2 regions of the Janthinobacterium sp. SUN211 genome follow, and region 1 is predicted to be linked to the other one. Evidence: predicted binding sites of a transcription regulator. Region 1 holds the regulator's gene; the other holds the start of a gene.

Region 1 (4,415 bases):
GTGGAATAGACGAGACCGCCCAGGGAGCTACTTTTCATGAGGAAACGATAAAAGAGGAAGAAAGCGCGATTGTACCAAGCGGCAGCCCGCAGTTGACGAGCGTCAATTGGCCGGCGCAGGCGCCACGGGCGCCGTCGGCACTTCCGTCACCGTTTCGGGGATGCCCGACAAAATCGTCACGGCGACCCGGCGGTTGCGCGCGCGCCCTTCCGGCGTGGCGTTCGGCGCCACGGGGATATTGTCGGCGTGGCCCACGGCCGTCAGGCGCGACGCCTTGACGCCGCTGGCGATGAACAGGCGCACCACGGCGCTGGCGCGCGCGGCCGACAACTCCCAGTTCGAGGCAAAGGTCGAATTGCTGATCGGCTGCACATCCGTATGCCCTTCCACCTGCACGTCGTGCGTGTCGTCCTTGAGCAGCACGGCCACGGCGCGCAAGGCCTGGTCCGATTCCGCCGTCAGGCCCGCCGCGCCCGGATCGAACAGCACGCTGGCATTGATTTCCACGCTCACGCCGCGGCTCGTCTGCGTGACCCGCACCTTGCCTTCCTTGACCAGCGGCGCCAGGGTCGACGTCAGGTCCTGCGCCAGGCGCGTCATGTGTTCGCGCTCGCGGCGGATGGCTTCCGTGCGGCGTTTCAGGGCGGGATTGGGCAACGGGATGGCCTGCGGCGCTTCCATGATGATGGGCGGCGCGCCCTTTTCCAGGCTGAAGGCCTGGCCGATGGCGCTCTGGAAGACGCGGTATTTTCCTTCGTTAACTTGCGAAATCGCATACATGACGACGAAAAAGGCGAACAGCAGGGTGATGAAGTCGGCGTACGAGATCAGCCAGCGGTCCTGGTTATCCGGTTCCTCGTCATACTTCCTGCGCGCGCGCCGCATCATGGTCAATGCTCGTGCAAGAGGCTGGACACGCGCTCTTCGATGATGCGCGTGTGGTCGCCCGTGGCGATGTCGTACAGCACGGCGGCCGTGATTTCATACTGCACCACGCGGCGCGAAACGATGGCCTTGAGTTTATTGGCCACCGGCAGGAACAGCAGGTTGGCCAGGCCCACGCCATAGATGGTGGAGACGAAGGCCACGGCGATGCCGCCGCCCAGCTTGCTGGGGTCGGTGAGGTTTTCCATCACGTGGATCAGGCCCAGCACGGCGCCCAGGATGCCAATGGTGGGCGAATAGCCGGCCGCCGATTCCCACACCTTGACGGCCTGGCGCTCGGCCATTTCGTAGGCGGAGATTTCCACGTCGAGCAGCTGGCGCAGCTTGTCGGGCGCGATGCCGTCGACGATCATGCGCAAACCCTTGGCATTGAAGCGGTCGGCCGTGTTTTCCATCAGGCGTTCGAGCGCCAGCGGGCCGTCGCGGCGCGCCGTCAGGCTCCATTGCCCGATGTCGCGCGCCAGCGCGGCGCGCGTGTCCGACGGCGGCAGGAAGACCCAGCGCAGCATTTCCAGGCCGCGCACGAAGGTGCGCAGCCGCGTCTGCAGCAGCACGGCGCCGAAGGTGCCGACGATGACGATGGCAAAGGCGGCCGGCTGCAGCAGGGAGGCCATCTTGCCGCCTTCCAGTGCCTGGCCGACCAGCAGGCCCGCCAGCGCCAGCGCCAGCCCGATTACGCTGGACCAGTCCACGCCAGCTCCCTCAAGGTTGCGCGCAGGCGCGCGACGGCCTGGGTATGCAGCTGCGAGACGCGCGATTCGGATACGCCCATCACCGCGCCGATCTCCTTCAGGTTCAGCTCTTCTTCGTAATACAGGCCCATGAGTATTTTCTCGCGTGGCGGCAGCGCGTCGATGGCATCGATCACGGATTGCCGGAAATCGGTATCGAGCAGGGAACGCAAGGGGTCGCTGTCCTCGTCCACGCAGTGGCGGTCGAGGAAGCTGTCATTGCCGTCCGGGTCATGAAAGTCTTCGTAGTACACGAGCTGGTGGCCGCCGCCGTCGCCCAGCATTTCCTGGTAGTCGGCCAGCGACATTTTCAGCAGCTTCGCCACTTCCGACTCGGTCGGCGGATGGCCGAGGCGCTGCTGCAGGGTGCTCATCGCCTCTTCGATCTTGCGCATGTTCTGGCGCATGCTGCGCGGCAGCCAGTCGCTGGTGCGCAATTCGTCGAGCATGGCGCCGCGGATGCGCAGCACGGCATACGTCTCGAACTGCGCGCCATGCGTCTCTTCATAGCGCGTAATGGCATCGAGCAGGCCGATCATGCCGGCCTGGATCAGGTCATCGACCTCGACCGAAGGCGGCAATTTCGCCTTCATATGGTGCGCCAGACGCTTCACCAGCGGAATGTGCTCCGTCAGCAAATAGTCCTTGTTCGATTTCCCTTTGACCGTGTACATAGGCTGCTTATTGTTTTCTCATCTTATCTGGTGCTGCGGTTCGATTCAGGCGCTGAACTGGTGCGGGCTCCCCGTCTGGTACAAGGTGCCGCCAAGCACCGGCGCCGCCGAACGGGCCAGCCGCTCGGCCAGTCCGCGAAACGCCACCGACGCTCCCGCCAGCGGAAACGCATCGACCACGCTGCGGCCCAGCCGCGCCGCGCGGTGCAGATACTCGTCGGCAGGCACGGAACCCATCGAAGTCAGCTTCACGGCCAGGTAGCGGCTCGCCGCCTGCGCCATATTATCGTATACCACTTTTGCTTCGGATTCGGAAGCGCCGGTGACGAGAATGCCGAACGGACGGCGTCCCAGTTCCTGGCTCAGGCGCTTGATCAGGCAGTACGCCGCCTTGATCGAGGTGGCGCTGGTCGAGACTTGCACGACGATATCCGACGATGCCATCAGCGGCACGGGGAAGCAGGCCCCCTCGTCCGCCACGACGCCGTCGACCAGCACGATGCCGCTCTGGCGCGCCAGCACCTCGAACGTCTTGCCCAGGCGGCGCAGTTCATCCTCGCCCGCATAATCCATGCTGTCCATCAAATGGTTGCGCGCGCCCAGGCTGGCCACGCCGAAGCCTTGCGGCACCTGGTGGATGACCTGGTTCAAGCCGCACTGCTGGCGCGCCACGTCGCGCAGGCTGGCGCCGTGCGCCAGTCCCAGGCGCGATGCCACGCCATCGCTGCCGCCGCTGGCGTCGAGCAGCAGCACGTCATTGCCGCCGTAGACGAGCGACGCGCCCAGGTTGACCAGCATGGCGCCCTTGTCGTCCTGCGGCGTGGCCGAGAGGAACGTCATGACGCGCGGCTGCGGGCCGGCCAGCATGCGACGCAAGCCTTCGGCCTGGTCGAAATCGAAATTAGCCAAGGTGCACCCCGCGCGCTTCATTGTTGCGGGCGGCCGCCTGCGCCATCAGCAGCGGCAGTTCGGCGTCGGAAAACTGCGTCGCCGCCGCATCGCGCTTGAGCTTGAAGGCACGGTCGATCAGGTAGCCGCGGTCGGCCAGGTACAGGTCTTCCGGCACGCGCTGGCCGTTCGACACATAAAACAGGTTCAGCTTCTGGCGGATCACCACGTCGAGCACATTGCCGATCGAGGCCGCTTCATCGAGCTTGGTCATGATGCAGCCGGCCAGGCCGCTGCCCTGATACGCGCGCACCACTTCGTTCAACGTTTCCTGCGTGGCCGTGGAGTTCAGGCACAGCAGGCGCTTCACGTCGGCGCCGGCGCCCGACAGCATGGCCACCTGTTCCGTCACCATCTGGTCGCGCTGGCTCACGCCCACCGTATCGATCAGTACCGTATGCTTGTTCTTCAATTCTTTCAGGGCGATGCGCAAGTCCGCCTCGTCCTTCACGGAATGCACCATCACGCCGAGGATCTTGCCGTAGATGCGCAACTGTTCATGCGCGCCGATACGGTAGGCATCCGTGGTGATCAGCGCCAGCTTTTCCGGGCCGTGGCGCATCACGCAGCGGGCCGCCAGCTTGGCCGTGCTGGTGGTCTTGCCGACGCCCGTCGGGCCCACCAGGGCAAACACGCCGCCCTGCTCCAGCATGGCGTCTTCATTGGCCACAGTATTCAGGTTACGGCTCAGGACCGTCTTGATCCAGCGCATGCTTTGCGCGCCCTCGAGACCGGCCGGCAGCTTGTCGATCAGGTAGCGCGCCAGGCTGGCCGAGAAGCCGGCCGCCAGCATTTCGCGCAGCACGACGGCTTTTTGCGGCTCGCGCTGCTGCGTCGAACCCCACGAGATTTCCGCCAGCTGGGTTTCCATCATGCCGCGCATGGCGCGGATTTCATTCATCATGCCGCTCATCTCGGCGGCGGCGTTTTCCTTGACGTGCGCCAGCGCGCTGGCCATCATCTGCTGCATGCGAGCCATGTCCACTGGCTCGGAGGCAGCCTGGCGCGGCGCGGCAGGACGTGGCGCGGCCGGGCGCTGGGCCGGGGCGGCCGGACGCTGCGGCGTGGCGAACTGGGTCTGCAACTGGGGACGGGGCTGGGCCATTTCGGAGGCGGC
Region 2 (4,415 bases), on a different contig from region 1:
GGTGCAGCAGGCGCCCCTCGCCCCGCAAGCCGCCGATCAGCTCGGAGCCGCGGTTGGCCAGCACTTCATTCATGTTCATATTGCTTTGCGTGCCAGAACCCGTCTGCCAGACGGCCAGCGGGAATTCCGCGGCATGCTTGCCGGCCAGTACTTCGTCGGCCGCTTGCGTGATGGCGATGGCTTTCTTGCCATCCAATAGACCCAGGTCCAGGTTGACGTGGGCGGCCGCGCGCTTGACGGTGGCCAGGGCGGCGATCAGTTCGGGCGGCATCTTTTCCGTGGAGATATGGAAGTGCTCGAGCGAGCGCTGCGTTTGCGCTCCCCATAGCCGGTCGGCGGGTACGTCGATCGGGCCGAAACTGTCGCGTTCGATTCTGCTACTCATGGCATCCCTTTCATCGATGGAGGTGGATCGAGTGTACTCCAGGCGTCAAAAAAGCACAGGATGATGCTGTATTGCATCATTTTTGCCCTGACCCATCTATATTTTTGCGATTTCCTGCCGTTAAAGACAGGCGAGTTCCCCTTCCTATCCTGTTATCAAAGCGATCAGTCCATGCAGAGCAGCATCTTTCCCCGTTGGTCCCTGATCGCGTGCGCCGCCGCCAGCCTGGCCTTGCCGCCTGTCATGGCGGCCGAGCTGGGTGACATGGCCGTGCTGTCGCACGTGGGCCAGCCCTTGCTGGCCGAGATCGAACTGACAGCCCTGGCGCCCGAGGAAGCCGGCGGCGTGGCCGTGCGCCTGGCTTCGTCCGATGTGTACCGCGGCGGCGGCATCGGCATGGATCCGGCCCTGCAAACCTTGACCATCAGCCCGCTGGAGCGCGGTGGACGCCACTATGTGCGTGTGACAACGCGGCAAGCGATCCAGGCAGGCCATGTGCACCTGTATTTATTGCTGGGCAGTGGCAATGGCGCCGTCGTGCGCCTGGGCACCTTGTGGCTGACGCCGGCCCCGCCCGCCGCCGCCGTCGCCCCTGTCAGCGCGCCAGCCAGGCCAGCCGTTCCGGCGCCCGCGCCCGCGCCCGTGCCGCAACCGTTGCCATTGCCGCGCGCCGTCTCCGCCGCGCCGTCGCCCGATGCCGCCGCCCTGGCGGCCCGCGCGCGCGCCGAGGGCTTGGTGCGCCCGGCGCGCGTGTTCGTGCCGCCGCCCGCCGCGCCCGCGCCGCCCGCTGCCGCACTGCGTCCGGCGCCGTTGCGCCGCGCCACGGCGCCCGTCGCCGCTTGCGCGCCGCAAGCCAATATGGAGCAGGCGCAAGCATGCGTGGCGCTGGACGAGAAAAACGCGGCTTTGAATGACAAGCTCGGCGAATTGGAAGGCAAGATCGGCGCCTTGCAACAGGCGCTGGCTCAGCCTGCCACCGCTGTCGTTGCGCCGGCTGCTGCGCCGGCCGAGGCGCAGGCGCCGCATGCCAAGCCCAAGCCCCTGCACGCGGCGCCCGCAGCCGAGAAGAAGGCGGGCGGCAACGGCTTGCTGTGGCTGGGTATCGGCACCCTGGCCTTCCTGTTGCTGACGGCCCTCATCGTGTATGTCGTGCGCAAGCGCAAGCAGGCGACGGGGCCGGGTGCGCCGTCGAAATACTGGGTCTTGCTGCGCAAGCCATTCGGCCGCAAGAAGAAGGACGTGCCCGTGCTGACGGAAGCGGTGGAAGAGGACGCGGCGGACGAGCCGGAACCGGAGCCGTTCTCGCGTTGATGATGTTGCAAGGGCTGCGACAAGGCGGCGCCGGAATTTGATATAAAAAAAGATATTGAAAAAAGACAGAAAAATGCTTGTGTCGCGTGTTGCCTGTTTCTTAAATATGGTGATATGATTAATTCAGTGGACTTGCTCTACGACAAAACAGCCCCAGCCTGGCGCAGTCACCAACGATAGTGTGGCGCGGCAAACAGGTGTAGCGTTGCATAAACGCCTGGGTCTGGAAGCGGTTCGCGATGCCGACGATGTGCTCGCGAACGCCGGATGCAACCGGCAGCGAGGCGACGCCAGGAGATACCTGGGGCTCGCCTTCCAAATTCCCCCTCCTTGTTTCCCGAGCGCCGCAGATGGCGCGCTCCCCGGCAAGGCGGCAGACGTAAAAAAAGCACCCGCGGGTGCTTTTGTCGTTTCTGGCGCTGCAATATGACTTACATGCGGGCGCGCGAACCTTGCATGGCGTTCGGCAGTTGCGTCATCCACGGTTCCGTGATGGTGCGGATTTCGCGGTCGTTGGCCAGGATTTGCTTGAGCAAGTCGATCTTGCGCAGGCGCGAGGCGCCGGCCTGGGCGGGCACCTTGCCCGTCATGACCGTGCTGGCGGCGCTGGCGCACTGGTTTTCCAGGGCATCCAAGTCATTCCAGTCGCTCGAACGTGCGGCCACGACCATTTTATTGGTCATTCCTGCAATATTTTCATACATCGAAAGAACGTCGTTGGAGGTCATGAGCACACCCGTAACTAGTGAATGGATTACCGCTTGTCTAGATTAACGGCGTGCTTGACGGGAACTTGAGGGTGTTTTTGAAAAAAAAGTGAAAATAATTTGGATAATTTTGGCGATCCGCAGGAATCGCCCGTAAACCCGCATGGATGCAGGGTCGGCGATGCCGGCGGTGGGGGATTTATTTGACGAGTTCTTCCAATCCCGCGCTCAGTTCGGCTGGCGGCGGCATCTTGTCGACCAGTACCGAGGGCGGCAAACCGAGTGCTTCGGCCACGTTGCCGGGGTAGCAGGCGATGATTTCTTCATTGCTCAGGGCGTTTTCATCGATGCGGGCGCGCCAGGCGGCCAGGTGGATGATGGCGGCCAGGCGGTTCAGCGGCGCCTTGGCCAGCGGGTCGGGAAAGGCGGCGATGGCGTCGGCAAAGGCGCTGGGGAACTTCCAGCGGCGCGCCAATTCGGCGCCCACCTGCGCATAGTCATAGCCCAGCGAGACCCGCTCCGCGTCAAGCCGGCGCGCATCGAGCGGTGGCGCGATCTTGTCGAGCTGCATGGCTTGCTCGGGCATGGCGGCATGGATCACCAGTTGTCCGATCGCATGCATCATGCCGATGGTGAACGCCAGGTCCTGGTTGTCGCCCGTCTGCCTGGCGATCCAGCGGGCCGACACGGCGCTGTGCAGGCTGTAGCGCCAGAATTGCGGCAGGTTCAGGCCGGGCACGGCCTTGAAGCCGCTGACCAGGCCCGAGCTGATGACGAGGGTGCGCACGGTAACAAAGCCGAGCATGAGCACGGCGTCTTCCACCGTGCCGATGCTGCGCGAGACGTGGTAATAGGCTGAATTGGCCAGCCGCAGCAGCTTGGCGCTCAAGGCCGGGTCCGCTCCCAGCTGGCGCGCGATGTCTTCGGTGGCGATGGCGGGGTTGTCGAAACTGCGCACCAGTTCATCGACGATCTTCGGGGCGGCAGGCAGGGCGTGGGGTTGCTGGAACAGCGCTTCCAGTTGCATGGCAATCTCCTTGGCGTACGCGCGGCACGGGGTCGTAAAACTATAGGCCGATTTTTTGTCCGCATGCAAAAAAGTTCCGGGATGCTTTTTGCATGGGAAACAGGCTATGATTTTGACTATTCCATCGAAAGGATCGCCATGCACGGTTTGCGTTTTTCCTGGTCCCGGACGCCAGTCCAGGCCGCCATCGTCCTCGCCCTGGCCGGCGTTTCGCTGACCGGCTTGCCCGCCCGGGCGCACGGCCAGCCGGCCGCCGCCGCCGCCGATGTCGCCGGCGCCGCCGTCCCCGCTGCCTTGCCCGGCGACGACTTCTATGACTACGTGAATGGCGACTGGCTGCGCGGCACGGAGATTCCCGCCGACCGCAGCAGCTGGGGTTCGTTCGCCATCCTCGCCAATGCGACCAACGAGCGCATCATCGCCCTCGTCGAAGGCCTGGCGGCGGCGCCGCAGGCCGATGCCTCCGCGCGCCAGGTCAGCGATTTTTACCGTTCCTGGATGGACGAATCGGCTATCGAAGCGAAAGGCTGGGCCCCGATCAAGCCCTTGTTGAGCAAGATCAATGGCATACGCGACCAGGCAGGGCTGGCCCGCGCGCTGGGCGAGAGCTTGCGCGCCGATGTCGACCCGCTCAATTCCACCAATTTTTATACAGAAAACCTGTTCGGCCTGTGGGTGGCGCAAGACTTGAACGACACCACGCGCAATGTCGCCTACCTGCTGCAGGGCGGACTGGGCTTGCCCGACCGCGCCTTTTACCAGGACGACAGCGCCCGCATGCAGGGCTTGCGCGCCGGCTACCAGGCGCATATCGCCGCCATGCTCAAGCAGGCCGGCTACGGCGATGCGCCGGCCCGCGCCGCGCGCGTGTTTGCGCTGGAACAGAAAATTGCCGCCAGCCACGCCAGCCGCGAGGATTCGGCCGATGTCGCCAAGGGCAACAACGCGTGGCGCGCCGCCGACTTCGCCAGCAAGGCGCCGGGCC

Evidence for each region. The regulator FliA, encoded in region 1, starts transcription of late flagellar genes. The targets are predictions, from matches to a motif close to CTAAAGTTTNNNNNNNNNNNGCCGNTA.
Region 2: the regulator FliA is predicted to act here: its motif matches at 2,468-2,494, upstream of O3301_RS15920 (flagellar protein FliT).

The regions. Positions count from the first base shown of each region.
Region 1 covers NZ_JAPWIC010000002.1:388,497-392,911, reverse strand. Annotated here, with positions in the region: gene O3301_RS07430 (translation initiation factor Sui1) at 1-38, opposite strand, end outside; gene motD (flagellar motor protein MotD) at 103-885, opposite strand; gene O3301_RS07420 (flagellar motor protein) at 891-1,637, opposite strand; gene O3301_RS07415 (RNA polymerase sigma factor FliA) at 1,619-2,350, opposite strand; gene O3301_RS07410 (antiactivator of flagellar biosynthesis FleN protein) at 2,396-3,259, opposite strand; gene flhF (flagellar biosynthesis protein FlhF) at 3,252-4,415, opposite strand, start outside.
Region 2 covers NZ_JAPWIC010000004.1:233,442-237,856, reverse strand. Annotated here, with positions in the region: gene fumC (class II fumarate hydratase) at 1-385, opposite strand, end outside; gene O3301_RS15925 (FimV family protein) at 557-1,696, shown strand; gene O3301_RS15920 (flagellar protein FliT) at 2,128-2,379, opposite strand; gene O3301_RS15915 (HDOD domain-containing protein) at 2,603-3,430, opposite strand; gene O3301_RS15910 (M13 family metallopeptidase) at 3,569-4,415, shown strand, end outside.